Regions from separate parts of the Allobosea eneae genome, predicted to be linked through region 2. Evidence: predicted binding sites of a transcription regulator. Region 2 holds the regulator's gene; each other region holds the start of a gene.

Region 1 (10,029 bases), on a different contig from region 2:
CCGGTAATAGGCACGCACCGCCTCGGGCATGTGCGGGAGAACGTCGCGCTCCATGCCGTCGCGATCCGGCAGTTCATCGGGCGTCGGCACCGGTGGCATCGGCATCTGGTGGTCGTAGCCGGGCTCGGCGATCTGGAAGGAGGCCGACATGGCGAAGATCGCCGCATCCTTCTGCAGCGCCAGCACGCGCCGCGTCGAGAACGAGCCGCCGTCGCGCAGCCGCTCAACCTCGTAGACGATCGGGATCGTCGGATCGCCAGGCAGCATGAAATAGGCGTGGAGCGAATGGGGCTGGCGAGCCTCGACTGTCTTGCAGGCGGCATAAAGCGCCTGGCCGATCACCTGGCCGCCGAAGACGCGGGTCCAGCCATTGTCGGGGCTGCGACCCTGGAACCGGTTGTGTCCGAGTGGTTCGAGATCGAAGATCGGGAGCAAGGTGTTCGCGGCTGAGGTCATCGGCGAGAAACCGGCGCGGCGCGGGCTTGCGGCCCGGGCCGGCTCTGGGCAAGACGGTAAGGTTGCATCAGCAACGAGCGATCCGGCCACGTCAAGCGGCGCGATGCGAGGACAATCATGGCGCAAAGTTCCGAGGGCGCGAGCCAGCACATCGTCATCGCCGGCGGCGGCGTCGCCGGGCTGACGCTGGCGGTCGCGCTGAAGCAGGCGCTGGGCGAGAGTTTTCGCGTGATTGTGGCCGATCCTGCGCTGGCAGGGCCGGCACGTGCCGACGACCGCGCCTATGCGGTCGCGGCGGCGGCGCGCAACATGCTGGAGGCGCTCGGCATCTGGCGTCTGGCGGAGGCGGCCTCGACGGCGATGACCGAGATGGTCATCACCGACAGCCGCACGCCGGATCTGGTGCGGCCTGTGTTCCTGACCTTCGACGGCGAGATCGAACCCGGCCAGCCCTTCGCCCATATGGTCGAGAACGGGGCACTGATGGCGGCACTGCTCCAGGTTGCGCGTGCCAACGGCGTCGAATTACGGCCCGAGGGGGTCCGCTCGGGCACGGAGGGGGATGGTGCGCTCGCGGTCGTCTTCACCGGTGGCGAAACGCTCGATGCGGCGCTGCTGGTCGCCGCCGACGGCGCTCGCTCGAAGCTGCGGGAGCAGGCCGGCATCGGCTGGGTCGGCTGGTCCTATCCGCAATCGGGGATCGTCGCGACCATCGGCCATGAGCGGCCGCATGAGGGGCGGGCGGTCGAGCACTTCCTGCCGTCGGGTCCGTTCGCGATCCTGCCGCTGGCCGATGGCGGCAAGCTCGGCCATCGCTCCTCGATCGTCTGGACCGAGCGGAGCGAGAGCGTCCCGGCATTGCTGGCGCTGGACGAGAGCGATCTTCTTCTGGAGGTGGAGCGCCGTTTCGGCCTGGAGCTCGGCGAGATCGCCCTGGAGAGCCGGCCGGGCGCCTATCCCCTCTCCTTCGGGGTGGCGCGCCGGTTCATCGGCGAGCGGCTGGCGCTGCTCGGCGATGCTGCCCATGTGATCCACCCGATCGCCGGCCAGGGGCTCAATCTTGGGCTAAAGGATGTCGCGGCACTGGCGGAGGCGATCGTCGATGCGGCGCGGCTGGGTCTGGATGTCGGCAGTTCGGAGGTGCTGGAAGCCTATGAGAAGGGGCGGCGCTTCGACACCGTCGCCATGGGGGTCGTCACCGACGGGCTCAACCGGCTGTTCTCGAACGATTCGACGCCGTTGCGATTGGCGCGCGATCTCGGCCTCGGCCTGGTCGAGCGCATGCCGGGGCTGAAGCGCTTCTTCATCCGCGAGGCGGCCGGGCTCGCCGGGCCGACGCCGCGGCTGCTCAAGGGCGAGATGCTGTAGCCACTACCAGTCATGCTCGGGCTTGACCCGAGCATCTCAGGCCGGAAGGAGCTCCGGTCGGCACTACCTCGTCATGAGATTCTCGGGGCTGCACTTCGCTTCGCCCCGAGAATGACGCGAGCACTACCGGCACTACCCTTCCAACTGCCGTGCCTCTTCCGGCAGCATGATCGGGATGCCGTCGCGGATCGGGTAGGCCAGCTTGGCGGCGCGGCTGATCAGCTCCTGGCGCGCGGCGTCGTATTCCAGCGTCGCCTTCGTCACCGGACAGACGAGGATCTCCAGCAGCTTCGGGTCGATCCGGGTCACGGCCGCGCTGTCCTCGTCTGGGTTCATCATCACATCATCTCCAGCGGTCGCCACCCGCTGAGCGGCGACCAATTCCTGATAGCCGGTGTTACCGGCGCGGCAGATCGGCCAGCATGCCGGCCGCCACCATCAGCTTTGGCAGGGAGAGACCCGACATGGCAATGGCCGAGACGGTCGCACGGGTGCGCTCGGCATCGGCGCCGCGCTCCGCCAGCCAGTCCTTCAGCGCGTCCGGACCCGACTTGCCGGTAGCGATCTCCTGGGTCAGCCCGGCATGGGCATCGGTGAGGGTCTCGACCGCGCGCTGGCGGGCGAGGCGCTCGTAATCGTCGGTCGCGGGAACGGCCGCGGCAGCCGACCTCAGGGTAGAGAAGCCGAAGACCGAATCGGTGCCGAAATGAATCCAGGCGACCTCGACGATGTCGCGCTTGGTCCGGCTGGCGATGTCGACGATATCCGTGGCCTCGGCGAGCCAGGGCAGGCTGGCGACGCGCACCGCGAGTGCCTCGGGCACGCCCTCGGCCGTGAGCGCAGCGATGCGGGCATTGCGCGCCTGTGCCGCCGCTTCCGGTAGCAATTCGGTGAGTGCGCCCTCCAGCGCCGCGACGCCCTTGGCGTAGTGCGCCACGGTCTGCTCGATTGCGCCGGGCTTGGCGACGCCGCGACGCAGGAACCAGCGCATCCGGTCGACGACCAGCTCCTGCGCGGCGGCATAGAGCCCGGTCTGGGTCTTGCCCGGCAGCTTGGCGTCGAGCGCGTCGATGGCGCCGTTCAGCGTGATCAGGTCGAAGGCATCACGCGCGACGGCATAGGCCGCCGCGATCGCCGGCGCCTCGGCGCGGGTCTGGTCGGCCAGCATCGAGACAATGGCCGGGCCGCCGCGATTGATGATGGCGTTGGCGAGCTGCGTCGCGACGATCTCGCGGCGCAGCCTGTGGCCGGCGATCTCCTTGCCATAGCCCTCGCGCAGCGGCTGCGGGAAATAGCGGATGAGCTCGCTCTTGAGATAGGGGTCGTCGGGGATCGCCGATTCGAGCAGCGCGTCGTGCAGCGCGAGCTTGGCATAGGCCAGGAGCACAGCGAGCTCCGGCCGGGTCAGGCCTTCGCCGCGCTTTTCGCGCTCGATCAGCACGGCGTCCGACGGCAGATACTCGACGCCGCGGTCGAGCCGGCCATCCTCTTCGAGCTGCACCATCAGCCGGCGCAGATGCGGCGTCGCCTGGATGCCCTGCGCCTCGGTCAGCGATAGCGCCAGCGTCTGCAGGTAGTTGTTGCGCAGGACGAGCAGGCCGACCTCGTCGGTCATCTCAGCCAGCAAAGCGTTGCGCTTCTTTTCAGGCAGGCGACCGTCGCGGACTGGGTCGGCGAGCGCGATCTTGATGTTGACCTCGACGTCGGAGGTGTTGACGCCGGCCGAGTTGTCGATCGCGTCGGTATTGAGCCGCACGCCGTTGCGAGCCGCCTCGATACGGCCGCGCTGGGTCGCGCCGAGATTGGCGCCCTCGCCGATCACCTTGGCGCGCAGATCGGAGCCGGTGACGCGGATCGCGTCATTGGCACGGTCGCCGACCTGGGCGTCGCTCTCGTCGCTGGCGCGGATATAGGTGCCGATGCCGCCGAACCAGAGCAGGTCGACCGGCGCCTTCAGGATCGCGGTCATCAGTTCGGCCGGCGTGACCTGCGCCTTATCGAAGCCGATGGCCTGCCGGGCCTCGGGTGATAGCGCGATGCTCTTGGCCTGGCGCGAGAAGATGCCGCCGCCCTTCGAGATCAGCGCTTTGTCGTAGTCCTGCCAGGACGAGCGCGGCAGGGCGAAGATGCGCTGGCGCTCGGCGAGGCTCTTGGCTGGATCCGGATCGGGGTCGAGGAAGATGTCGCGATGGTCGAAGGCGGCGATCAGCTTGATCGCCGGCGAGAGCAGCATGCCGTTGCCGAAGACGTCGCCGGACATGTCGCCAACGCCGGCGACGGTGAAGGGCGTCGCCTGGATGTCGACATCCATCTCCCGGAAATGGCGCTTCACCGCCTCCCAGGCGCCGCGGGCGGTGATGCCCATGCCCTTGTGGTCGTAGCCTTGCGATCCGCCCGAGGCGAAGGCGTCGCCGAGCCAATGGTGCTTCTCGGCGGAGAGGGCGTTGGCGGTGTCGGAGAAGGTCGCGGTGCCCTTGTCGGCGGCGACGACGAGATAGGGATCGTCGCCGTCATGGCGGACCGTGTCCGGCGGCGGCAGGATCTTCTCGCCGTCGAGATTGTCGGTGAGCTCGAGCAAGGTGCGGATGAAGATGCGGTAGCTCTCGGTGCCTTCGGCCAGCCAGGCCTGACGGTCGCTCGCCGGCGGCAACCGCTTGGGCACGAAACCGCCCTTGGCGCCGACCGGGACGATGACGGCGTTCTTGACCTGCTGGGCCTTGACCAGCCCGAGCACCTCGGTGCGGAAATCCTGCGGCCGGTCCGACCAGCGCAGGCCACCGCGTGCGACCTTGCCGAAGCGCATATGAATGCCTTCGACGCGCGGCGAATAGACGAAGATCTCGTAGAGCGGGCGCGGCAGCGGCATGCCGTCGACCTGGCCGGAGGCGAGCTTGAACGAGATCGTGCCGCGCGGATGCCCGTCAGGCCCGATCTGGAAGAAATTGGTGCGCAGCGTCGCGTCGATCAGGTTGACGAAGCGGCGCAGGATGCGGTCCTCGTCGAGGCTGGTGACGTCGGCGAGCGCGGCTTCGATGCGCTCGCGCTCGGCCTTCATCTGCTCGGCGCGCTTCTCGTCAGAGAGGTGCGGGTCGAACTTGGCGACGAAGAGCTTCACCAATCCGGTGGCGATGCCAGAATGGCGGGTCAGCGCGTCGGCGATGTAGTCCTGCGCGTAGGGCGCGCCGACCTGGCGCAGATAGCGGCCGAGCGCCCGCAGCAGCGCAGCTTCCCGCCAGGCGAGGCCGGCGGCGAGAACGAGCTGGTCGAAGCGGTCGGATTCGGTGAGGCCGCGGAACTGCGCCATCAGCGCCGCCTCGATCGTCGGATCGAGGTTCTCGATATCGATCTCGCCGCCGCTGGCACGCTCCAGCGTCATGTCGTGCAGCCAGACGCGGGTGTCGCTGCCCGCCCCGCCATTCTGTTGCGGGGTAATGTTGAAGGTGCGCTCGTTGACGACGCGGAAGCCCATGTTCTCCAGCATCGGCACGCGCTCGGAGAGCGAGATCGCGGCGCCGCGCGAGAACAGCTTGAGATTGGCCCGCGTCGGCCCGTCGCCCTCGCGGCGGTAGAGGTTCACCGCACGCGGACGCTCGTCCGACAGCTTCTGCAGCATGTCGACGTCGACCAGGGCGTCCTCGGCGGAATAGCGCTCGCGATAGGCGGCGCCGAAGGCCTCGGCATAGCGCTCGGCGAGGGAGCGAGCGGCCGGGCCGGCCTTGCCGGCGTCGAGTGCGTCCTTGAGGCCGTCGCTCCAGGTGCGGACGATCGCGGCGATGCCTGCTTCCAGCGTGCTGCGGTCGACCTTGGGCGTGCGGCCCTCGTCGCGCCCGATGATGTAGTGGGTGCGGGAGAGCGGCCCCTCAGGATAGGCCGGATAGGCGGCGGAGAGGCGGCCCTGGTAGATGCGGGCGAGGAACTCGCCGACGCGGCGGCGCACCGTGGTGTCGTAGCGGTCCTTCGGAATGAAGACGAGCGCCGAGACGAAGCGGTCGAACTCGTCGGCGCGGGCGAGCGCCCGGATGCGCGGCCGCTCGGTCAACTGCATGATGTCCAGGGCGAAGCGCTCCAGCGTCTCGACATCGATCTGGAACAGCTCGTCGCGCGGGAAGGCGTCGAGCACGTTGTAGAGGGCGCGGCCGGAATAGCTCGACGGGTCGAAGCCGGTGCTCTTCAGTACGCGCGCGACCTTGAGGCGCAGATAGGGGATGCCGCGGGCGCTGCCGGTATAGGCGTTCGAGGTGAGCAGGCCGACGATGCGTAATTCGCCGTCGAGGCGGCCGTCGGGGGTGAAGAGCTTGACGCCGACATAGTCGAGATGGACGCGGCGGTGGACACGGCTCTTGACGTTGGCCTTGGTGATGATCAGCGCCTGCGGCTTGGCCAGGAAGGCGCGGATCTCCGGCGTCATCACCACGAGCTCGCGATTCTTGCGCAGCACCCGGACATCCGGGTCGCGCAGGATGCCGAGACCGGAGGAATCGACCGGATCGGCAGCCGTGTCGCCGCCGGCGAAGCGATAGGCCCGCACGCCGAGCAAAGTGAAATTGTCGCTGGCGATCCATTCGAGGAAATTCAGGGCCTCGGTGACCTCGTCCTCCGGCAGCGGCGGTGGATTGGCGCGGTAGGACTGGATCACCTCGGTGATACGCCCGCGCATCGCGGCCCAGTCGTCGACGGCGAGGCCGACATCGACATAGACGCGGGCGAGGCCGGCGGCGAGCCGCTCGCGCGCCTCGGCGGTGTCGATCCGGTCGAGATGGATATGGATCAGGCTCTCGCGACGGGTGCCTTCGACGGCGCGGCCGGAGGCCTCGCCGGCGAGCGACTGGAAGCTACCGTCGTCCTTGCGCACCACGGCGAGGATCGGGTGGGCGACGAGGCGCGGCTCGTAGCCCTGCTCGGTCAGCTCGGCCAGGGTCGAATCGAGCAGGAACGGCTTGTTGTCGTTGACGACCTCGAGGATCGTGATCTGGCGCTCGCGCCCGTCCTGCTTCACCGCCTCGTCGCGGAAGCGCAGATTGGGCTCGCCGGGTTTGCGCTTGCCGCTCAGATGGGCATAGGCGGCATCGGCGGCGCGAACGAGTAGTTCCGGTGGCAGCGCAACGAGATCCTCGGCGACGGTGCGGCCATAGAGCAGCTTGGGGAAGTCTGCGGGCATCGCCGAACCGAGCTCGCGGGCAGCAGCCTCGATCGCGGTGACGGCTGCAGCCGTGGCATTCGCTTCGCGCTTGGCCATAGTCTTCTTCCCCCTGCTATTTTGCCGAAGCGATGACATAGCTCACCGGCTGCTGCAACTTTCGTCGGATGCCAGCAGCCAGATTGCACCAATATGGCGCGGACGCAGCAAGTCGTGCCCGATCCGCGCGGATATCGACGCAAGGAGTGCAGAGATGACGAAGAAGCATGACAAAGCGATGGTGGGCGAGCAGCCTGCGAAGCAGGACGCGCCGCCCGCCGTGATGGCGCTCTCTCTGCCGCAAGCCGAGCTTTCCGAGGCGATGCAGGCCTATTTCGCCAAATGCGAGGAGAAGCTGGGCTATGTCCCGAACGTCCTCACCGCCTATGCGCATGACGACGCCAAGCTCCAGGCCTTCGCCGCCTTCTACAACGACCTGATGCTGGCGCCGTCGGGCCTGTCGAAGCTGGAGCGCGAGATGATCGCGGTCGCGGTTTCCAGCGTGAACCGCTGCTATTACTGCCTGACGGCGCATGGCCAGGCAGTGCGCCAGCTCTCCGGCGACCCCGTCCTCGGCGAGATGATGGTGATGAATTACCGCGCCGCGCAGCTCTCAGCCCGTCACCGCGCCATGCTCGATTTCTCGGTGAAGCTGACGGAAAGGCCGCACGAGGTCGAGGAGGGGGACCGGCAGAGCCTGCGCAAGGCCGGCTTCGGCGAGCGCGACATCTGGGACATCGCGGCCGTCGCCGCCTTTTACAATATGTCGAATCGGATGGCCTCGGCCGTCGATATGCGGCCGAATCCCGAATATCACGGCGCGTCACGCTGAGTTGCCAAAGAAAAACGGCCGGCGGAAACCGCCAGCCGTGAGTTGGCCTCGACTCGCTGGCCCGGCCCGCCACAGCGCCGGAGGGGCTGGGGGGCTGACGTGTCCGGAACCGGACAGGCCGGGCCGCCGAGGCAACGATTCGGAGTTGAACGCCGTAACGGGGCGCTCACTTGGCGCAAGCGCGGCGAAATCATGGCAATCGCGGCAAGACTGATGATCGCGGTGGGGTCGTCATCAATCTGTCTTGCAGCGCCCTTGCCAGCGCCGGAGGGCGGGCGCATCATCCCTTGCCGGATAATCGCCGGTAACGAACAGGAGGCGCGATGAGCGAAAGCGAAACTCCGCCAGGTCAGCGAGCGGGCGCGGTCGTCGCCTTTCCGGCTGCCGCGCCCTCCTCGGTCACCTTCGATCGGCGCGAGCTGAACGAACTGTTCAATCTCTATGGTCGCATGGTCGCGGCCGGCGAATGGCGCGACTACGCCATCGACTTCCTGCGCGACAAGGCACAGTTCTCGGTCTTTCGGCGCACCGCCGAGGTGCCGCTCTACCGAATCGTCAAGGATCCATCGCTGGCCCGGCGCCAGGGCGCCTATTCGGTGGTGACCGCGACCGGGCTGATCCTGAAGCGCGGTGCGGAGCTTGGACGAGTCCTCAAGGTGCTCGACAAGCGTCTGAGCGTGGTGAACTGACCCCGCGCGAAGGGCGCTGCCCAAACAAAAAGCCCCGGCCGTGAGGCCGGGGCTTCGTATTTCCTAGGCTGTCGCCCGGCTCACTCCTGCTTGGAGCCGAAGAGCGAGAGCAGCATCTGGAACATGTTGACGAAGTTCAGGTAGAGCGACAGGGCGCCGTTCACCGAGAGCTTCGCGGCCGACTCGGAATCGAGGTCCGAGTACAGGTACATTTCCTTCAGGCGCTGCGTGTCCCAGGCGGTCAGGCCGGCGAAGACCAGCACGCCGATCACCGAGATGGCGAAGGAGAGCGCGCTCGACGCCAGGAAGATGTTGACCACCGAGGCGATCACCAGGCCGATCAGGCCCATGATCAGGAACGAGCCCATGCCCGACAGCGACTTCTTCGTGGTGTAGCCGAACAGGCTGAGGCCAGCGAAGGAGGCCGCGGTGATGAAGAACACCTTGGCGATCGATTCACCGGTGAAGACCACGAAGATCGACGACAGCGAGATGCCCATCACCGCCGCGAAGGCGAAGAACATGGCACGGGCGGTCGACGAGCTCATGCTCTCGGCCTTGAACGAGAAGAAGAAGATGAAGGCCAGCGGAGCCAGCATCACCACCCACTTCAGCGGGGACAGGTAGAGCGCCTGGCCGAGCGGCGTCAGCGCGGTGACCTTGCCCGAGGGCGAGTAGCCGGCGATCGCCAGCATGGAGATGCCGATCGCCATCAGGCCGGTGATGGCCAGGCCGATGCTCATATTGTTGTAGACGCCGAGCATGAACGAGCGCAGGCCCTGGTCCACCTCGACGGCGCTGGTCTGCTGGGCGCGGCCGGCGCCCCAGACCTGAGCGTTGCGGTCGAAATCGCTCATGGAGAGAGTTCCCCTTGAAACTTTGCCTGGCGGGCAATCGCCCTTGCGACGCCCACCGCCGCGCACCAATGTCGCGACACCACGAAATATGAGGGGGATCGCGCAGGCTTACAAGAGGGCGGCATGGTTAGCGTCGCTGCCGGCATAGAAATTCGTCGGCCAGTCGATGCAACATTACCGTCTGTCCATGTTTATGCCTGATCGCCTTGAGTCAGACCTCATAAATTCCGCAGATGAGAAGCGGGCGCTTTCGACAGTATTTGTAGCGTTCCGATCAATCCGAACACGACGGTGACCACAACCGCTGCAGTCGCGGCGATAATAGCGCCTGTCGGATCGGGGACGAAATCTATCTTCATCACTTGCGTGACGACGCCCCAGCCGGCCGCGGCACCTGCCAGGAGCCCGAACAAGGCGGAAACGACGCCGATGCCTGCGTATTCGAGGACGTACGACGAAAGTATGAAGCGGCGGGTGGCGCCTAGGGTCTTCAGGATCATCGCGTCATAGAGCCGCGCCCTCTGCCCGGCCGCCAGGGCGCCGGCCAGGACCAGCAGGCTCGCGCCGATGGCGAGGCCGGAGGCGCCGCGAATCGCCCCGGCGAGCTGGCCGACGATGCCGTTGACCGCTTCGAGCGCGTCCTTGACCCGG
Region 2 (10,029 bases):
CCGATCCTCGGTACGATCCTCTATTCGCGTTCGCCGTCCGGCCTCGGCATCCTCACCGCCGGCTTCATCCTGGCGTTCATGATCATCCCGTTCATCGCCTCGATCACCCGCGACATGCTCGACCAGATCCCCTCGGTGCTGCGCGAGAGCGCCTATGGCATCGGGGCGACGACCTGGGAGGTCGTGCGCCATGTGCTGGTGCCGCAGGCCGGCGTCTCGATCATCGGCGCTATCATGCTCGGCCTCGGCCGTGCGCTCGGCGAGACCATGGCGGTGACCTTCGTCGTCGGCAACGCCAACCGGCTGTCCGGCTCGATCATGGATCCCGGCTCGACCATCGCCTCGCGCATCGCCAACGAGTTCAACGAAGCGCTTGGCCTGCAGCTCAACGCGCTGATCGCGCTCGGCTGCATCCTGTTCTTCGTCACCTTCGTCGTCCTCGTGATTGCGCGCATCCTGGTTGCGCGGGTAAAATCCTACTGAGCGGATGGAAAGACCATGACTCTCGCCACCCCCTCGACCGTTCGTGCCCTGCCGCCCGCGACCTGGGGGCGCGTGCGACAGTCGCGCCGAACCGCTGACCGGGCGATGAAGATCATCGCGACCACCTTCACCCTGCTGGCGATCTCCGTGCTGTTCTGGATCCTCGGCATGCTGATCGTGAAAGGCATCGGCGGCCTTTCGGTCGCGACCTTCACCCAGATCACGCCTGGTCCCGGCTCGGAAGGCGGCGGTCTCGCCAACGCCATCGTCGGCTCGCTGGTGCTGACGTTCCTCGGCATCGCGGTGGCGACGCCGATCGGCGTGCTGGCCGGCACCTATCTCGCCGAATACGGCAAGGGCTCGAAGCTGGCCGACCTGATCCGCTTCATCAACGACATCCTGCTCTCGGCGCCCTCGATCCTGATCGGCCTGTTCGTCTACGTGATCATGGTTCAGCCGCTCGGCGGCTATTCCGGCTGGGCCGGCGGCGTCGCGCTCGGCATCATCGCGATCCCGGTGATTGTGCGCACCACCGAGGACATGCTGCGGCTCGTGCCCGGCCCGCTGCGCGAGGCCGGCTCGGCGCTCGGCGCCCCGCCCTCGGTGGTGATCACCTCGATCACCTGGCGGGCGGCGAAATCGGGCATGGTCACCGGCATCCTGCTGGCGCTCGCGCGCATCGCCGGCGAGACCGCGCCGCTGATCTTCACCGCCCTGAACAACAATTTCTGGTTCTCGCCCAGCCTGTTCGGCGGCGTCTCCAACCTGCCCGTGACGATCTACCAGTTCGCCTCCGCCCCTTACGAGAATTGGCAGCAGCTCGCCTGGGCCGGCTCGCTGATCATCACCGTCTCAATCCTCGTGCTTTCCATCATCGCCCGGCGCATCGTGCGCGGCGGCAAGTGATCCAAGTAGCGTCCGATCGGAAGGACCATGAAGATGCTCTCGACCCTGGAACTGAGCCCGCAGACGCTGGACGCCGACGCTCCCGTCCGCATCGCCGTCAAGAATCTCGATTTCTACTACGGCGAGCACAAGGCGCTGAAGAACATCAACCTCGACTTCCGTGACCGCCACGTCACGGCGCTGATCGGCCCGTCGGGCTGCGGCAAGTCGACCCTGCTGCGCATCTTCAACCGGATCTACTCGCTCTATCCCGAGCAGAAGGCCACCGGCGAGATTCTGCTCGACGGCCGCAACATCATCTCCAACAATGTCGACGTGAACGAATTGCGCTCGCGCATCGGCATGGTCTTCCAGAAGCCGACGCCCTTCCCGATGTCGATCTACGACAACGTCGCCTTCGGCATCCGCCTCTACGAGAAGCCGCCGAAGTCGGAGCTCGACGACCGCGTCGAGGGCGCGCTGCGCCGCGCCGCGCTCTGGGACGAGGTCAAGGACAAGCTGAAGAGCTCCGGCATGGGCCTCTCCGGCGGCCAGCAGCAGCGCCTGTGCATCGCCCGCACCATCGCCCAGAAGCCCGAGGTCATCCTGTTCGACGAGCCGACCTCGGCGCTCGACCCGATCTCGACCGGCAAGATCGAGGACCTGCTCGAGCAGCTCAAGACCGATTTCACCATCGTCATCGTCACCCACAACATGCAGCAGGCGGCACGCATCTCGCAGTACACCGCCTTCATGTATCTGGGCGAAGTCATCGAGTTCGACGCCACCAACACCATCTTCATGAACCCGCACAAGAAGCAGACGCAGGACTACGTCACCGGCCGCTTCGGCTGAGGTCCACGCAGTCGTCGGCCAGCCCCGAAGGATACGCCCCGATGTCGGATCAACATATCGTCCGCTCCTACGATGCCGATCTCGAAGGCCTGCGCCGCAGCCTCGCCGAGATGGGCGGCATGTCCGAGCGCATGCTCGGCGATTCCACGGTCGCGCTGGTGCGCCGCGACACCGCGCTTGCTCAGAAGATCATCACGGCCGACCAGCGCCTCGACAATCTCCAGCGCGAGGTCGAGGAGAAGGCGGTGCTGACCATCGCCCGGCGCCAGCCGCTCGCCAATGATCTGCGCGAGCTGATCTCGGCGATCCGCATCGCCGCCGACATCGAGCGCGTCGGCGATCTCGCCAAGAACATCGCCAAGCGCGCCGTCGCGATCTCCGGCCAGTTCTCGCCGCCGCATCGCGCCGTGGTCGGCCTCGAGCATATGAGCCGCCTGGTCCAGGCCCAGCTCAAGGACGTGCTCGACGCCTATGCCGCCAGCAACGAGCAGAAGGCGATGGAGGTCTGGCGCCGCGACGACGAGATCGACGCGCTCTACACCTCGCTGTTCCGCGAGCTCCTGACCTATATGATGGAGGATCCGCGCAACATCACCTTCTGCACGCATCTGCTGTTTTGCGCCAAGAACGTCGAGCGCATCGGCGACCACACGACGAACATCGCCGAGACCATCCATTACCTCGTCACCGGCCAGTCCATGGACGAGACTCGGCCGAAGCTCGACACCACCAACATCCTCGTCGACCTGCCGGCGGCCAATGGCTGAACTGGTAGGCGGTTGAGCGAAAGCGAGACCCTATGCCTGCACGCATCCTGATCGTCGAGGACGAGGAGCCGCTGACCCTGCTGCTGCGCTACAACCTCGAGGCCGAGGGCTTCGAGGTCGACAGCGTGGCGCGCGGCGACGACGCCGAATTGCACCTGCGCGATCACACGCCGGATCTCGTCCTGCTCGACTGGATGCTGCCCGGCCTCTCCGGCATCGAGCTCTGCCGACGCCTGCGCACGCGTCGCGACACCGAGCGCGTGCCGATCATCATGCTGACCGCCCGCGGCGAGGAGACCGAGCGCGTGCGCGGCCTCGCCACCGGCGCCGACGACTATGTCGTCAAGCCGTTCTCGCTGCCCGAGCTGATTGCACGCATCCAGGCGCTGCTGCGCCGCGCCAAGCCGGGCCATGTCGCCGGACTGCTCGCCGCCGGCGATCTCGAACTCGACCGCACCACCCGCCGGGTCCGCCGCGCCGGGGCCGAACTGCATCTTGGGCCGACCGAGTTCCGACTGCTCGAATTCCTGATGCAGGCGCCGGGCCGCGTCTATTCGCGGGCGCAGCTGCTCGATGCCGTCTGGGGCCGCGACGTCTATATCGACGAGCGCACCGTCGACGTCCATGTCGGCCGCCTGCGCAAGGCGATCACCCCGGCCAATTCCAAGGATCCGCTGCGCACCGTGCGCGGCGCCGGCTATGCCTTTGACGAGACGTTTGCGCGCGGCTGACCGTTTTGGTCAGCGCGGCGTAGCGATAATGACCGCTGCGCCGGCAAGGCAGAGCGCCGAGCCGGCGAGATCATAGCGATCCGGCGGTATTTTCTCGACCAGTGCCATCCAGGCCAGCGAGGCGAGGATGTAGATGCCGCCATAGGCGGCAAAAGCGCGTCCGGCCGCGGGGCTGTCGATCAAAGCCAGCTGCCAGGCGAAGGCGGCGAGTAAGACCAAGCCTGGCAGCAGCCACCAGACCGGCTTGCCGAGTTTCAGCCAGGCCCAGAAGGCGAAGCAGCCGGCGATTTCGGCCAGCGCGGCGCCGAGATAGATCGCGAATGTCGCCATGCGCGGGCCCTCTGGTCCTGCCCATGAGCAACCGGCCTTGCGGCCGGCTTTCATGGTTATGCAATCGCGTCGCGAGCACTCAGGCGCGGATGGCCTTGCTGCGGTCGCGCCGACGGTCTGCCGCAGGCTGGTAGGCGATGCGAGCATGATAGGCGCAATAGGGCAGGCCGGTCGCGCTGCGGCCGCCGCAGAAGCGGAATTCCGGCGAGGTCGGGTCACCCATCGGCCAGCGGCACATATATTCGCGCAGATCCATGATGGTGACCCGCTCGGAGAACGGCACCACCACGTCCTCGGACGGGGCCGGCTCGCGCTCGACCTGCGCCTCGGCCTCGATCTCGGCCGCGAATTGCGGGGCGAGCGCGGTGTTGCCGCGGGTCAGCCCGGCGCCGCCGTTCTGATGTCCGGCCGGGTGGCTCGGCGGGCGGGCTGCCGGCTTGCGCGGACGCGGCGCGGCCGAGCCCGGGCTCTTGGCCCGGCCTGACAGGCCGAGACGATGGACTTTCCCGATGACCGCGTTGCGCGTGACATTGCCGAGCTCGGCGGCGATCTGGCTCGCGCTCAGGCCGTCGTTCCAGAGCTTCTTGAGCAGTTCGACGCGTTCGTCGGTCCAGGCTCCGGCTTCGGTCATGGGGTTGCACCTGTCTTCGTCATGTCCCACCGGCGGGCCGGCGAGGCATAGGGAGAGATCATGGCGGAATCCGATACCGGCAGCGTCCGTGGTTAAACGGAAGCCGTTACGCCCGGGACTGACGATACTGGAGACGCCGCACGAGATGTCGTATCTGACGAAGACGACCATACAAGATGGCCTGACTCGGCCACAAGAGTCGCCGAATCCTAATTCGGCTTTTCCCCAGCCAATCGCCGCAGATGGTGTGGCAGTGAGTCCAATCGGCAACGCTGTCGCGAGGTCATGGCTCTTGCAGAAGAAGCTTCAGCCCTCCTCCTGAGGAGCGGACGTCAGTCCGCGTCTTGCAGGATGCTCCAGCTGGTGCCGGAGCCTCCGGCAGCATCCTTCGAGACGCCGCTGACGCGGCTCCTCAGGATGAGGGCTGAGGGCAGGGCCAATCGCCCTCCCGCCAGGGCTGCTGCAATTGACAGGGCCTGGCCGGTTTTGCATAGTCGCGTGACGCAGCCGCCCCAAAGGGCGGCGCTTATGTTTTTGAGCGATCGGGATTTTCCTTCGATGCGGCTTGACGCGCGACGAGACGACGGGAACGGCCAGCGACGATAATGTCGCCGGCGGGTCGCATCGTGCCGGCATCATGCCGCCTTGCGTCCCAACCTGCCGTTCCCGGCCCGAGATTCCGCGCTACCCTCCTGTTTCGCCGCAAGGATTTCGCTCCATGAGCATCGCTTCCGCTTCTTCCGTTCTCCTGCCGACCTATGCCCGCGCCCCGATCGCGCTCGAGCGCGGCGAGGGCGCCTGGGCGATCACCGCCGACGGCACCCGCTATCTCGATTTCGGTGCCGGCATCGCCGTCAATTCGCTCGGCCATGCCCATCCGCATCTGGTCGAGGCCCTGACCCAGCAGGCGCAGCGGATCTGGCACACCTCCAACCTCTACACGATGCCCGAGGGCGAGAAGCTCGCCCGACGGCTCTGCGAGGCGACGTTTGCCGAACGCGTCTTTTTCACCAACTCGGGCGCCGAGGCGAACGAGTGCGCGATCAAGATGGCGCGCAAATACCACGCCGCGAAAGGCCATCCCGAGCGCTACCGGATCGTCACCTTCGAGGGCGCCTTCCATGGCCGCACGCTTGCGACCATCGCTGCCGGCGGCCAGCAGAAATACATCGACGGCTTCGGCCCCAAGGTCGATGGCTTCGACCAGGTGCCCTTCGACGACGAGGCGGCGCTGAAGGCTGCGATCACGCCGGAGACCGCGGCGCTGATGATCGAGCCGATCCAGGGCGAGGGCGGCCTGCGCTCGGTGCCGATGCGCTTCCTGAAGCGCCTGCGCGAGCTCTGCGACGAGCATGGCCTGATGCTGATCTTCGACGAGATCCAGACCGGCGTCGGCCGCACCGGCAAGTTCTTCGCCTATGAGCTGGGTGGCGTCGTCCCCGACATCATGTCGATCGCCAAGGGCATCGGCGGCGGCTTCCCGATGGGCGCCTGCCTCGCCACCGAGGAGGCGGCCTCCGGCATGACGCTCGGCACGCACGGCACCACCTTCGGCGGCAACCCGCTCGCCATGGCGGTCGGCAACGCCGTGCTCGACGTCATCCTGGCTGATGGCTTCCTCGACCATGTCCAGAAGACGGCCTTGCGCCTGCGCCAGTCGCTGGCCCAGCTCAAGGATCAGCATCCCCAGGTGATCGAGGAGATCCGCGGCGAGGGGCTGATGCTCGGCCTCAAGCTCAAGACCCCGAACACCGATTTCGTCGCGCAGGCCCGCGCCGCCGGCCTGCTGGTGGTCGCGGCCGGCGACAATGTCGTGCGCCTGCTGCCGCCGCTGATCATCGGCGAGAGCGAAGTGGCCGAGGCGGTGGCGCGGCTGGACAAGGCGGCTGGCGCGGTCGAGGCGGAACTCGCCCGGCCGGCGGCGGAGTGAGCATGATGTCTGCGACGCGTCACTTTCTCGATCTCTCGGATTTCTCCGCCGGGGAACTCCGCGCCATCCTCAAGGCGGGCGAGGAGATCAAGGCCCGCCGGCGCACGCCCGCGGCCGCCGGTGATCGCCTGCTCGAGGGCAAGGTCATCGCCATGATCTTCGAGCAGCCTTCGCTGCGGACCCGCGTCTCCTTCGACGTCGGCATCCGCGAACTCGGCGGCTCGCCGATGATGGTGACCGGCCAGGAGATTGAGCTCGGCGAGCGCGAGACCATCGCCGACACCGCCCGGGTGCTCTCGCGCTATGTCGACGCGATCATGATCCGCATGCTCGACCACGATTCCGTGGTCGAGATGGCGAAATACGCCACCGTGCCGGTGATCAACGGCCTGACCAAGCGCCAGCATCCCTGCCAGGTCATGGCCGACGTCATGACCTTCGAGGAGCGCAAGGGCTCGATCAAGGGCAAGCGCATCGCCTGGACCGGGGACACCAACAACGTTCTGACCTCCTGGGTCCACGCCGCCGGCCGCCTCGATTTCGAGCTCGCCATCGCCACCCCCGAGGAGCTCGCGCCGCCGCCGGCCTTGCTCGATTGGGCCCGCAAGCAGGGCGCGAAGCTGCAATTGACCAATCGCCCCGAGGCCGCGGTCGAGGGCGCCGATTGCGTCATCACCGATTGCTGGGTCTCGATGGGCGACGAGGAAGGCACGCGCCACAACCTGCTGCGGCCCTATCAGGTCGATGAGCGCCTGCTCGGCCGCGCCGAGAAGGATGCGATCTTCATGCACTGCCTGCCGGCCTCGCGCGGCGAGGAAGTGACCGACGCGGTCATGGATGGGCCGCAATCGGCTGTCTTCGACGAGGCCGAGAACCGCCTGCATGCCCAGAAGGGCATCCTGGCCTGGTGCTTCGGCGGAGTGGCGGCCTGATGGCCGACGCCTCGCCCGCGGGCGCACCCGACGACCGGGTGCTGCCCTTCGCCGTGCCGGCGCTCGATGTGCGCGGCCGGGTCGTCCGGCTCGGCCCCTCGCTCGACCAGGTCCTCGAGCGGCATCATTATCCCGAGCCGGTCGCGCGCGTCCTCGCCGAGGCGGCGGCGCTGACCGTCATGCTCGGCACCACGCTCAAGGGCGAGGGCCGCTTTCAGCTCCAGACCAAGAGCGACGGGCCGATCTCGATGCTGGTCGTCGATTTCAACGCGCCGGACTGCTACCGCGCGATGGCCCGCTACGATGCCGACCGCCTTGCGGCAGCGATCGATGCGAATGCGATCGCGACCGGCGAACTGCTCGGCAAGGGTCATCTTGCCATGACTGTCGACCAGGGCACCGATGCAACGCGCTATCAGGGCATCGTCGCGCTCGACGGGCAGAGCCTGGAAGAGGCGGGCCATCAGTATTTCCGCCAGTCCGAGCAGATCCCGAGCCGCATCCGCCTCGGCGTCGGCACCGTCCTGACCGGTGAAGGCCTCGCCTGGCGCGCCGGCGGCCTGATCGTCCAGTTCATGCCGACATCGCCGGAGCGGCTGCGCGCCGCCGATCTCCACCCCGGCGATGCGCCGGAGGGGCACGAGATCCTCGCCGCCGGTGACGATGACGGCATCAGCGACGACGCCTGGGCCGAGGCGCGCTCCCTCGTCGGGACGATCGAGCATCACGAACTGCTCGATCCGCTGCTGGAGAGCGAGCGCCTGCTCTATCGGCTCTTCCATGAGCGCGGCGCCCATGTCTTCGAGCCCGTCGCGGTGCAGGAGGCCTGCCGCTGCTCGCGCGAGCGGGTGCTCGGCATGCTCAAGGGCTTCTCGGCCGACGACCGCAAGGCGATGGTCGCCGATGACGGCACGCTCGGCGTCACCTGCGAGTTCTGCTCGCGCCGCTACCAGTTCGACCCGGCCGAGGTCGAGGCGGAGATCTCGGCGGAACAATAGGCGTGCGTCATGCTCGGGCTTGACCCGAGCATCTCAGGCCGGAAGAGGCGCCGGTTGGCGTGTTCGCGTCACGAGATTCCCGGGTCTGCGCTTCGCTTCGCCCGAGAATGACGATGTCGCTTACCCCCGGCACTCGGCCATCAGCTTGCGCATGAAGGCCTCTCCGGCCGCGAACTGCTCCAGTGTGATGTATTCGTCCGGCTGGTGTGCCTGGTCGATCGAGCCCGGGCCGCAGACGATGGTCGGCAGGCCGGCGCGCTGGAAATGCCCGGCTTCGGTGGCATAGGCGACGGCGATGGTGCGGTTGCGCCCGGCGAGGCGCATCACCAGCGTCTCGGCCTCGGAGCCAGGATCGGGCGCCAGGCCCGGCACGTCCGAGCTCATCACCGTCTCGATCGCAGCCGATGGCGCGGTCTTGCGCATGCGGGCGAGCACCTCGTCCGACAATTTGGCGAAACGGGCCGGCACCTCCTCGGGATCGGAACCCGGCAGCGTGCGCACCTCCCAGGCGAGATCGCAGCGATCGGCCAGGATGTTGCGGGCGATGCCGCCATGGAATTTGCCGATATGGATGGTGTCATAGGGCGGGTCGAAGCGGCCGCTCTCGTCGATCCGGCCCTCGCGCTCGTCCGCCATGGCGACGAGGCCGGCGGCGAGGCGGGTGCCGGCATGGACAGCGCTGGCGCCGAGATGCGGCTTCGAGGAATGCGCGGCAAAGCCGGTGATCGCGGTGAAGAAGGTGCGGATGCCCTTATGCGCATCGGCGAGCTCGAGCGAGGTCGGCTCGCCGACGATGACGGCGCGCGGCCTAGGCAGGCTCTTGCCCATGGCGGCGATGCCGTCGACGACACCGAGGCAGGTCACCTCCTCGTCATAGGAGAAGAACAGGTGGATCGGCGTCTTCAGGTCGGCGGCGAGGAAATCCGGCACCAGCGCCAGCGCCAGCGCGACGAAGCCCTTCATGTCGACCGAGCCGCGGCCATAGGCCTTGCCGTCCTCGACATGCAGGGTGAAGGGATCGCGCGACCAGGCCTGGCCCTCGACGGGCACCACGTCGGTATGGCCGGAGAGGACGATGCCGCCCTTGTCCTGCGGGCCGATCGTGGCGAACAGCGCCGCCTTGTCGCCGGTCGCGTTCGGGAAGCGCACCGACGGCACCCCCCAGCCGGTGAGATAGCCCTCGACGAAGGCGATCAGGTCGAGATTGGATTTGTGGCTCACCGTGTCGAAGGCGACGAGGTGGGCCAGCATGTCGAGCGGCTGGTAGCGCTGCCCGGTCGGAACGGTGGCGTTCAATGCAGGACCTTCTTCACATAGGGCGAGTCGAGCGGAAACAGCGGCACCTCGACGTCGAAAAGCGCGCCGTCCTCGCCGAGCATCGCGTAGACACCGCGCATGCTGCCGTCGGGCGTCATCAGCGGGCAGCCCGAGGTATAGCTGAAGCGCTCGCCCGGCTGCAGCACCGGCTGCTGGCCGATAACGCCGTC
Region 3 (10,029 bases), on a different contig from region 2:
TGAACGAGCCGACGCTGCCGAACAGTTTTTGCCAGTTCGCCGTCATCCGCCGGCCATAGCGGCTGGTCAGCCAGGCGATCAGCGGCACGATCGTCGCGGTGATCAGGGCGAGCGGCGGATGCACGCTCAGCATCAGCGCGAAGGCGCCGATGAAGGTCATCACCGCGATGAACAGGTCTTCCGGCCCATGATGGGCGACCTCGCCGATCTCTTCGAGGTCCTTGGTCAGGCGCCCGACCAGATGGCCGGTCTTCTGGTTGTCGAACCAGCCGAAGGACAACTTCTGCAGATGGTCGAACGCCTTGCGGCGCATCTCGGTCTCGATGTTGATGCCGAGCATGTGGCCCCAATAGGTCACCACCACCATCAGGCCGGCATTGATCAGGTAGATCACCAGCAGGCCGAGCGAGGCCAGCACGATCAGGCTCCAGTTGCCGCTCGGCAGGAGCTGATCGACGAACAGCTTCACCGCGATCGGAAAGCCGAGCTCGAGCAGGCCCGAGATCACGGCGCAGCCGAAGTCGAGCAGGAAGAGGCCGCGATGGGGGCGATAGTAGGCGAAGAAGCGGGCGAGCATGGCGGCCTGTTAGCACATTGGCGAGGTGCCGGTCAGGTGGCGAGGTACGGAGCGTCACGCGCGGGTTGCATTGCGGCGATCGAGCGAGGCGGCGCGACGGAGGTACCAATCTTGCCTTGTTGACACGCGCGGGACGGAGATCACGATCGGTTCCTTTCGGAGGGGCGGGCCGTGGTCAGACTGGTGTTCATTGTTGCTGCGCTGGCGTCGTTCGCCATGCTTGCCGGCGGTCCGGCATCCGCGCAGGATGGTTGCAAGCAGGTCACCAGCTCCTGCTCTGCAATGTTCAAAAGCTGCGAGCAGAACTGCAACAAGGTCAGCAACAACGCGTCCGCCTGCATCGCCCGCGTTTGCAGCCAGCCGCTCGAAGGCTGCAAGGCGAACGGTGTCTGGCGCAGCGTCCAGAGCGGCTCGGCCTGCTGGGCGACGAAGAACAGGTCCTGAGCGGTTAGCCGCCCAGCCGATACTTCACGAAGCCTTCGCCGGCATCGCCGATCGGCTGCGCCTTCAGCGTTTCCGGCTTCTTGTTGACGGCGGCAGGGGAGGTCGGGAAGGTGACGTTGACGTTCGCCGGCAGCGGCTTCAGCGACCAGTTGCCGTCGGCGGCCGGGTTGATCGTCTTCTTCTCGATGATGCAGCGCACGATCACGTCGCGATTGAGGTCGGGCGCCTCCAGCACCACCGTCGTCTTGGTGCCCGGGAAATTGCCGCCGCCGGAGGCACGGTAATTGTTGGTGACGACGATGAACTCAGCCTTCTCGTCGATCGGCTTGCCCTGATAGGCGAGCTCGACGATGCGATGGGCGCCTGGCGCCACCAGCTTGCCGTCGCCGTCATAACGCGAGGCCTGCGTCACGTCGATCTGGTAGCTGACGCCGTCGATCACGTCGAAATTGAAGGCTGGGAAGCCGGGATTGATCAGCGGCTGCTCCTCGGTCCTGGCGATGTCGATCCGGTTGAAGATGCCGGCCGAGCGCTCCAGCCATTCGCGGATCTGCGCGCCGCTGACTTTCACGACCTGCACCGTGTTCGGATAAAGATAGATGTCGGCGACGTTCTTGATCGCGATCGGCCCGGCCGGGATATCGGTGAAGAAGGCCGGCCCGGCGCGCCCGCCCGATTTGAAGGGCGCTGCGGCCGACAGGATCGGCAGGTCCTTGTACGGCGTCTGCGCCAGCAAGGGCTTGGCGTAGGCGATCTGCGCCTCCGCCACGATCTGCACGGAGGGATCGTCGGCGACGAGGGCGAAATAGCTGTTGATCGGGGCGCTGGTCGTGCCGACCGGCTCGCGCATGTAATTCAGCGTCGCTTCATGGTCGGCCTTCACCGTCGCCAGCACGGCGGCCTCGACCTCGGCCTTCGGCACGATCTTGCGGTCGGGCGTGCGCTCATAGATCGGCTTGGGATCGACCTTGAAGTCGGCGATGCGCCAGCGCCCGTCGCGCTTCTCCAGCTCGAGGTCGACGATGCCGACATGCGAGCCCCAGAAGCCGGGCTGGCAGGCCGGCTTGCCATGCAGCGAGCCCTTCTTGTTGTCGACGCCGGGAATGCCGTCGAAAGCCTTGCCGCCGGGGAAGACGAGATGCTGATGGCCGGTCAGCACGACATCGATGCCGTCGAGCTTGGCGAGGTGCAGCGCCGCATTCTCCTCCCCGCCCTTGCGCTCGCCGCCGGCGATGCCCGAGTGGCAGAGCGCGATGGTCAGGTCGGGATGGGCCAGCGCGATCTCCGGAAGGTATTTCTGCGCGGCATCGACGATGTCGATTGCGGTGACCTTGCGGTCGAGATTGCCCTTGTCCCATTGCATGATCTGCGGCGGCACGAAGCCAATCACCGCGATGTTGAGGACATGCTTCGTGCCGGCCTCGTCCTCGAAGCTCTGCTCGAAGATGCGCCAGGGCTCGATCAGCGTGCCGCCGCCGACCCGGTCGACATTGGCGCAGACGATCGGGAATTCGGCGCGGGCGAGGCCGTTCTCGAGGAATTCGAGCCCGTAATTGAACTCGTGATTGCCGAGCGTGCCGCACTGATAGGGCAGGGCGTTCATCGCGGCGATCATCGGATGGGTCTCGCCGGCCTTCAGCCCCTTCTTGTAGGCGACGAAATCGCCGAGCGATGATCCTTGCAGGAAGTCGCCATTGTCGAAGAGCAGGCTGTTCCTGGCTTCCGCCTGCGCCGCCTTGATCAGGTTCGCCGTCTTGGCGAGGCCGACCGTGTCGTCGGGCGCGTCGCGGAAGTAGTCGTAAGGCACGACGTTGACGTGCAGGTCGCTGGTCTCCAGCAGGCGGAGCTTGAGCTTGGCCGGAGCCTGCGCGGCGAGGGGGCTGGCGAGCGCGCCGGCTGCGGCGATGGCGGCCCCGGCCTTGAGCGTGTCACGGCGGCTGAAACTGCGGGCGCGGTCCATCATCGGCTCCTGAAGCAAGGTGCGGCGAAAGACGCTAGCACCATGTCAGGACCGTGACACGGGGGTAACGTCATGCTCGGGCTTGACCCGAGCATCTCAGACCGGAAGAGGCTGCCATCAGCGCCTTCTCGTCATGAGATTCTCGGATCTGCGCTTCGCTCCGTCCGAGAATGACGCTCGTGTTACCGGCTCACGCCCTCCATCCGCACCCGCCCGTCGGCGCCCTCTGTCCAGGCGGCGATGGCGCCGTCGCCCAGCCGCTTCGCCTTCACCTGGAAGGCCTCGCCGGCGATCAATGGCGCGAGCCCGCGATAGTCGAGCCGGATCGGCTCGCTGCCGGAAAGGGTGGCGATGATGTTCATGATCAGCGTCGCCTGGATCGGCCCGTGCACGACAAGCCCGGCATAGCCCTCGACGCCGGTGACATAAGGCTGATCGTAGTGGATGCGGTGGCTGTTGAAGGTGATCGCCGAATAGCGGAACAGCAGCACCGGATCGGCCTCGACCGTCCAGGTCAGGTCGGCCGGGCGCCGCTCGGCCGGAGCGGCGGCTGCTGGCGGCTCGGCGCCCGGCTTGGCCGCCTCGCGATAGACGATGTTGTGCCGCTCGCGCAGCGCGACGCCCCGCGATGTGACCAGCTCATGATCGACCGCGACGAAGCAGAGCGGGCCGCTGCGGCCTTCCTTGTAGGAGACGTCGCCAATGGTCGAATGGCGGGTGACCTCGTCGCCGGTCCGCAAGGGCGTGATCGTCTCGATGCGCCCGCCCGCCCACATCCGCCGCGGCAGTTCGACCGGCGGCAGGAACTCGCCCTTGGCGGCGTGCCCATCCCGGCCGAGCGCGGCCATCGGCGAGATCGGCGGCGCGAGGCACCAGTGCAAGGCGAGCGGCGCTTCGCCCTGCGGGTATGGTGCGAGGTGAGGAGAGAACGTCGCCTCATAGCTGGCGACCAGCCGCGGCGTGATCAGGTCGGAGGACTGCTCGCTCTTGCCGATCCAGGACTTCAGATGGTCGATGTTCATTGGGCTCAGTAGCTTCTGGGCATGCCAAGCACGTGCTCGGCGAGATAGGACAGGATCAGGTTGGTCGAGATCGGCGCGACCTGGTAGAGCCGCGTCTCCCTGAACTTGCGCTCGATGTCGTATTCCTCGGCGAAGCCGAAGCCACCATGGGTCTGGATGGCGGCGTTGGCAGCCTCGAAGGAGGCGTCCGCCGCCAGCATCTTGGCCATATTGGCTTCCGCGCCCGGATTGGCCCCGGCCTCGTAGAGCCGGATCGCCTCGCGCACCATCAACTCCGCCGCGCGCATGTTGGCGTAAGCCCTGGCGATCGGGAACTGGATGCCCTGGTTCTGGCCGATCGGCCGCCCGAAGACCTGGCGCTCCTTGGCGTAGGTCGAGGCCTTGTCGATGAACCATTTGGCATCGCCGACGCATTCGGCCGCGATCAGGATGCGCTCGGCGTTCATGCCGGAGAGGATATAGCGGAAGCCCTTGCCCTCCTCGCCGACGAGGTTGGCCGCCGGCACCTTCACATTGTCGAAGAAGACCTCGTTGGTGGCGTGGTTCATCATCGTGCGGATCGGCCGGATCGTGAGGCCATCCTTCAAGGCTTCGCGCATGTCGAGGATGAAGACCGAGAGCCCTTCGGTGCGCTTCGCGACCTGATCGCGCGGCGTGGTGCGGGCGAGCAGCAGCATCAGGTCCGATTGCGCTGCCCGGCTGGTCCAGATCTTCTGGCCGTTGACGACGTAGTGATCGCCTTCGCGGCGGGCGGTGGTGCGCAAGGCGGTGGTGTCGGTGCCGCTGGTCGGCTCGGTGACGCCGAAAGCCTGCAGGCGCAGTTCGCCCGAGGCGATCTTCGGCAGATAGCGCTGCTTCTGGTCCTCGCTGCCGTGCCGGAGCACCGTGCCCATCACATACATCTGCGCGTGGCAGGCGGCGCCATTGCAGCCCTGACGCTGGATCTCCTCCATGATCGCCGCCGCGGCCGAGAGCGTGAGTCCTGCGCCGCCATACTCCTCCGGGATCAGCGCAGAGAGGAAGCCGCTCTGCGTCAGCGCCGTCACGAACTCGCTGGGATAGGCCATCTCGCGATCGAGCTTGCGCCAGTACTTGCCGGGGAAATCGGCGCAGAGCCTCGCCACCGCCTCGCGGATGTCGGAATGGTCGTTGGATGTCGTCATGCTCATCTCAGGCTGATCGGACCGTCTTCGCCGCGAACTCGCTGCGCAACGCTTCGTCATGCTCGCCGAGGCCGGGCGGCGCCCGCATCGGCACGCGTTTGCCGTCGACCAGCACCGGCGGCGCCAGCACCTCGATCGGGCCGTTCGGGGTCGGGACGGGCAGGGTCGTCGCGGCCGGATGGTCGATCAGGTCGGCCATGGTCGAGACCGTGCCAAAGGCGATGCGGGCGGCATCGAGCCCGGCCGCCGTCTCGGCATAGGTTCGGGTGGCGAGCGTCGCCTGGATCGCGGCATCGAGGGCAGGGCGGTTGCGCACGCGCAGCACATTGCTGGCAAAGCGTGGGTCGTCGAGCAGGCCGTCATTGTCCAGCACGTCGCGGGCCAGAATCTGCCATTCGCGCTCGCTCTGGATCGAGATCAGCACCTCGGCATCGGCGAGGCGGAACACGCCATAGGGCGCGATCGAGGGGTGGGCTAGACCGAGCCGCGGCGGTTCGATCCCGCCATAGCGCCGGGTGAGATAGGGCACGTTCATCAGATCGGCGATGGTGTCGAACAGCGAGAGCTGGATGCGCGACCCTTCGCCGGTGCGACCGCGCCGGATCAGCGCTTCGAGGATCGCGGCATAGGCGGCATTGCCGGTGGCGATGTCGGCGATCGAGATACCGATCCGCGTCGGGCCGGAGTCGGGGCTGCCGGTCACGGCGGCAAGGCCGGCTTCCGCCTGGATCAAGAGATCATAGGCCTTCTTGGTGTAGTGCGGCGTACCGGGCGCATAGCCGGAGATGTCGCAGGTGATCAGCCTGGGATGGCGCTGGCGCAGCGCCTCGCTGCCGATCCCGAGCCGGTCGGTCGCGCCGGGCGCGAAGTTCTGGATGAAGACATCGGCCTCAGCCAGCATCGCTTCGACCAGAGCGAGGTCCTTCGGATCCTTGAGGTCGACCCGGCAGGATTCCTTGCCACGGTTGATCCAGACGAAATAGGAGGACAGGCCTCCGGCATAGTCGTCATAGCCGCGCGAGAAATCGCCTTCCTCACGCTCCAGCTTGATGACGCGGGCCCCGGCATCGGCGAGCCGGCAGCTCGCCAGCGGAGCGGCCACGGCCTGCTCCAGCGCCACCACCAGGATTCCGTCGAGAGCATTCGTCATCTTTGGTCTGCTTCGTCCGCCAAGCGCCGTCTTCATCTTCCAAGAGCCCTCATCCTGAGGAGCGAGCAAAGCTCGCGTCTCGAAGGATGCTCCAGTGTGCTCTGGAGCATCCTTCGAGACGCAGCCTGACGGCTGCTCCTCAGGATGAGGGCTGAGGATGTCGCGAAAGACCGCTGTCGTGCGCCTCAAGTCAAATAGCGTTTCGCGATGGCGGCCATAGCGCCCGGCTCCATAGAAAAACCCTATGGCCTTCATCGCTTTATCCTTCTTGTCCGACTGCGGCCTCTATGCGCCCCTTTTTGCCGGACGAGGCGCCGCTCAAGAGCGCCCGATGTCATGCGAGGTTCAGGGAGGATGCTCATGAAGACGATGAAACTGGCGGCGGCCGCATTGGCCGGCGCGCTGCTCGCAAGCTCGGCTCTGGCGCAGGACAAGCCGAAGGAACTGGTGGTCGGCATCGCCACCTTCCTGTCGGGACCCGCCTCCGTGTTCGGCGTACCCGGCCGCAACGCCGCCGACCTCTTGATCGAGGAGATCAACGCCAAGGGCGGGGTGCTCGGGGTGCCGCTGAAGCCGGTCTATGTCGACGAGGGCGCCGGCACCAACCAGCTCCTTTCCGAATATCGCCGCGTCGTGCAGGAGCAGGGCGCGCAGGTGATGCTGGGCGCGATCTCGTCCGGCTCCTGCAACGCGCTCGCCCCGGTCGCCGAGGACCTCAAGGTCGTCAACGTGATGTGGGATTGCGGCACGCAGACCATCTTCGAAGACGGCAAATGGAAATACTCCGTCCGGACGCAAGGACATGCCGGCGCCGAGATGATGGCGACGCTGCTCTACTTGATGAAGGTGAAGCCCGACTTCAAATCGGTCGCGGTCGTCAACCAGGACTATGCCTGGGGCCGTGAATCCTGGGCGCTGCTGCAGGCCGGCCTCAAGGCGCTGAAGCCCGATGTCCGCGTCGTCGCCGAGCTCTTCCCGAAATTCGGCGCGCCGGATTTCTCGACCGAGATCACAAGGCTGTCGGCGCTGCGGCCCGATGTCGTGATCTCGACCTCCTGGGGTGGCGATCTCGACACCTTCGTCCAGCAGGCCGCGGCGCGCGGGCTCCTGAAGCAGTCGACCTTCGTGCTGCCGCTGGCCGAAAGCTCGCTGGAGCGGCTCGGCCATGTCCTGCCGGAGGGCGTGATCGTGGGCAGCCGCGGCGATCATTACTGGCGGCACCCCAAGCACAAGGACACGCCGGAGATGCAGGCCTTCGTGAAGAAGTACAGGGACAAGACCGGCGTCTATCCGATCTACCCGACCTTCCACATGCAGCAGGCCCTGACCGGGTTGACCAAGGCCTATGAGAAGGCCGGCGCCGGCGGCAAATGGCCGAGCAAGGAAGAGGTCATCGCCGCCTTCGAGGGGCTGGAATTCAAGTCGCTGACCGGCACGATCACCATCCGCCAGGACCATCAGGGGCTGGAAGACCAGCTGCTCGGCACGACCAAGCGGGTGCCGGAATTTCCCTTCGCCGTCTACGACAAGATGGCGCTCTACCCCGGCAAGCTGGTGACCACGCCGCTCGGCGAGAAGTCGCTCGACTGGTTCGCCAAGGTGAAGCCGGACCTCGTCACCGACAAGTCGATCGAGACCTTCGACTACGCGAAGTGACCCTGCCTTCCCCGCACTGGTCGTCCCGGACAAGCCGCGTCAGCGGCGCCGATCCGGGACCCATGCCGGAACGGTTCAGGCATGGGTCCCGGGTCTCCCTTCGGTCGCCCGGGACGACTCGTGCTGACAGCAGCCGTCCAACTCAGAATCTGAAGAACGGACCGCATGCCTCCTGAAATGCTCCTCCTCGCCGCCCTCGACGGCCTGGCCTATGGCTCGCTGATCTTCCTGGTCGCGGTCGGGCTGTCGTTGATCTTCGGCGTGCTCGGCATCGTCAATGTCGCCCATGGCTCGTTCTACGCGATCGGCGCCTATGTCGCCGCGGCTTCCGTGCTCGCGCTTGGCGCCGCCGGCCTGCCGACCTGGCTCGCCTTTCCAACCCTGCTGCTTGCCGCCGCGCTGGTCGGCATCCTCGTCGGCGGCCTCGTCGAGATCGCCCTGCTGCGCCGCGTCTACGGCAAGGAGGAGGTGCTGCAGCTCATCGTCACCTTCGCCGTCTTCATGATCCTGGAAGACGCGCAGAAGGTGGTCTTCGGCGTGCAGCCCTATTTCGCCAACGCGCCGATGAACTGGCTCGGCACGGTCGAGGTCTTCGGCATCTTCTACACGACCTACCAGCTCATCCTGATGCCGCTGGTCGCAGCTGCGGTGCTTCTGGGTCTGCGTTTCTTCCTCCGCCGCACCAGCTTCGGCCGCGCCATCGTCGCGGTGACGCAGGATCGCGAAGCCGCGACCGCGATGGGCATCGACGCGGCGCGGGTCTACCTGATCACCTTCATCATCGGGGCATCGCTGGCGGCGCTTGGCGGCGCGCTCGCCTCGGCAACGACCTCGCTCACCCCCGGCATCGGCGCCGGCACGCTCGTCCTCTCCTTCGCGGTGGCCGCGACGGCCGGGCTCGGCCGCATCGAGGGCGCGGCGGTGGCGGCGCTGCTGATCGGGCTCGGGCGCTCGGCCGCGGTCTATTTCGCGCCGGAATTCGACGTGCTGATCCCCTATCTCATCATGATGCTCGTGCTGCTGGTCCGTCCCCAGGGCCTGTTCTCGACCGTGCAGACGAGGAAGGTGTGATGGCGCGCCAGCTCGTCTTCGGCCTCGCGCTGATCGCGGCGCTCGCGGTCTTCCCGCTGTTCTCGCCCTGGTCGACGGTGATCCTGACCGTGGCGCTGTGCGAGGGCCTCGCGGCGCTCGGCATCATGGTCTTGCTGCGCGCCGGCCAGGTCTCCTTCGGCCATGGCCTGTTCTTCTCGTTCAGCGCCTATGCGGTCGCCTTCCTGGCGGCGGCCAAGCTCGGGCACGAGGCGCTGATCCTGATCCCGGTCGGCATGGCGGCCTCGGGGCTGCTTGCGGCGATCGTCGGCCTCTTCGTCGTGCGCTACCGCGCGATCTTCTTCGGCATGCTCAACCTCGCCATCTCCATGGTGTTCTTTTCCTTGCTGGAGAAGCTCTTCCCGATCACCGGCGGCGCCGACGGCAAGCGCGTGCCCCGCCCGAGCTTCGCCGGCATCGAATTCGGCCGCGAGCAGTTCGAGCTCGCCACCTTCTACGTCACGCTGGTGCTCTGCATCCTCGCCGCGCTTTTCGTCGCCCGTTATCTGCTTTCGCCCGGCGGCAAGGCGCTTGAGGCGATCAAGTCGAACGAAACCCGGCTCGAATATCTCGGCGTCTCCCCGCGCAAGGTGCTCTACGGCGCCTATCTGCTCTCCGGCCTGTTGGCGGGACTGGGCGGCGCGATCATCGCGCTCGTCTCCGGCCATGTGACGCCGGAGTTGGCCTATTGGGTGCGCTCCGGGGAATTCGTCTTCATCGCGATCCTGGGCGGCATCGGCGGCGTCGCCGGCCCCTTCCTCGGCGCGCTGATGTTCCAGATCATTCGCGGCTATGCGGCGGTCTACGCGCCCGAGACCTGGCATGCGGTGCTTGGCGTCATGCTGCTGGTCATCATCTTCTTCGCCCCGGCGGGCCTCTACGGCATCGTCGCCGGCAAGAGCAGGCCGCAGCGCGAGGAGGGCCGGCGATGAGCGGCGTCATCCTCGAGGCGGATGACCTCCACCTGC

Evidence for each region. The regulator PhoB, encoded in region 2, activates phosphate uptake and scavenging genes when phosphate is short. The targets are predictions, from matches to a motif close to TGTCATNNANCTGTCAT.
Region 1: a site for PhoB is predicted at 8,062-8,078, ahead of ACFPOB_RS21420 (DUF2794 domain-containing protein). Genes of this name have one in related genera too.
Region 3: a site for PhoB is predicted at 3,024-3,040, ahead of ACFPOB_RS28095 (bifunctional 2',3'-cyclic-nucleotide 2'-phosphodiesterase/3'-nucleotidase). Genes of this name have one in related genera too.

The regions. Positions count from the first base shown of each region.
Region 1 is NZ_JBHSLW010000035.1:43,695-53,723, reverse strand. It holds gene ACFPOB_RS21445 (acyl-CoA thioesterase) at 1-456, opposite strand, end outside; gene ACFPOB_RS21440 (ubiquinone biosynthesis hydroxylase) at 574-1,824, shown strand; gene ACFPOB_RS21435 (Trm112 family protein) at 1,957-2,160, opposite strand; gene ACFPOB_RS21430 (NAD-glutamate dehydrogenase) at 2,222-7,060, opposite strand; gene ACFPOB_RS21425 (peroxidase-related enzyme) at 7,239-7,832, shown strand; gene ACFPOB_RS21420 (DUF2794 domain-containing protein) at 8,156-8,521, shown strand; gene ACFPOB_RS21415 (Bax inhibitor-1/YccA family protein) at 8,602-9,378, opposite strand; gene ACFPOB_RS21410 (ABC transporter permease) at 9,597-10,029, opposite strand, start outside.
Region 2 is NZ_JBHSLW010000042.1:11,915-21,943, reverse strand. It holds gene pstC (phosphate ABC transporter permease subunit PstC) at 1-483, shown strand, start outside; gene pstA (phosphate ABC transporter permease PstA) at 499-1,389, shown strand; gene pstB (phosphate ABC transporter ATP-binding protein PstB) at 1,423-2,223, shown strand; gene phoU (phosphate signaling complex protein PhoU) at 2,265-2,990, shown strand; gene phoB (phosphate regulon transcriptional regulator PhoB) at 3,023-3,721, shown strand; gene ACFPOB_RS23705 (YnfA family protein) at 3,731-4,051, opposite strand; gene ACFPOB_RS23700 (GcrA family cell cycle regulator) at 4,131-4,682, opposite strand; gene ACFPOB_RS23695 (aspartate aminotransferase family protein) at 5,401-6,612, shown strand; gene argF (ornithine carbamoyltransferase) at 6,615-7,544, shown strand; gene ACFPOB_RS23685 (Hsp33 family molecular chaperone) at 7,544-8,542, shown strand; gene argE (acetylornithine deacetylase) at 8,663-9,838, opposite strand; gene apaG (Co2+/Mg2+ efflux protein ApaG) at 9,835-10,029, opposite strand, start outside.
Region 3 is NZ_JBHSLW010000076.1:81,407-91,435, forward strand. It holds gene ACFPOB_RS28085 (ABC transporter ATP-binding protein) at 1-577, opposite strand, end outside; gene ACFPOB_RS28090 (hypothetical protein) at 749-1,021, shown strand; gene ACFPOB_RS28095 (bifunctional 2',3'-cyclic-nucleotide 2'-phosphodiesterase/3'-nucleotidase) at 1,026-2,984, opposite strand; gene ACFPOB_RS28100 (HTD2 family dehydratase) at 3,164-4,003, opposite strand; gene ACFPOB_RS28105 (acyl-CoA dehydrogenase family protein) at 4,009-5,166, opposite strand; gene ACFPOB_RS28110 (CaiB/BaiF CoA transferase family protein) at 5,174-6,316, opposite strand; gene ACFPOB_RS28115 (ABC transporter substrate-binding protein) at 6,677-7,972, shown strand; gene ACFPOB_RS28120 (branched-chain amino acid ABC transporter permease) at 8,138-9,043, shown strand; gene ACFPOB_RS28125 (branched-chain amino acid ABC transporter permease) at 9,043-9,993, shown strand; gene ACFPOB_RS28130 (ABC transporter ATP-binding protein) at 9,990-10,029, shown strand, end outside.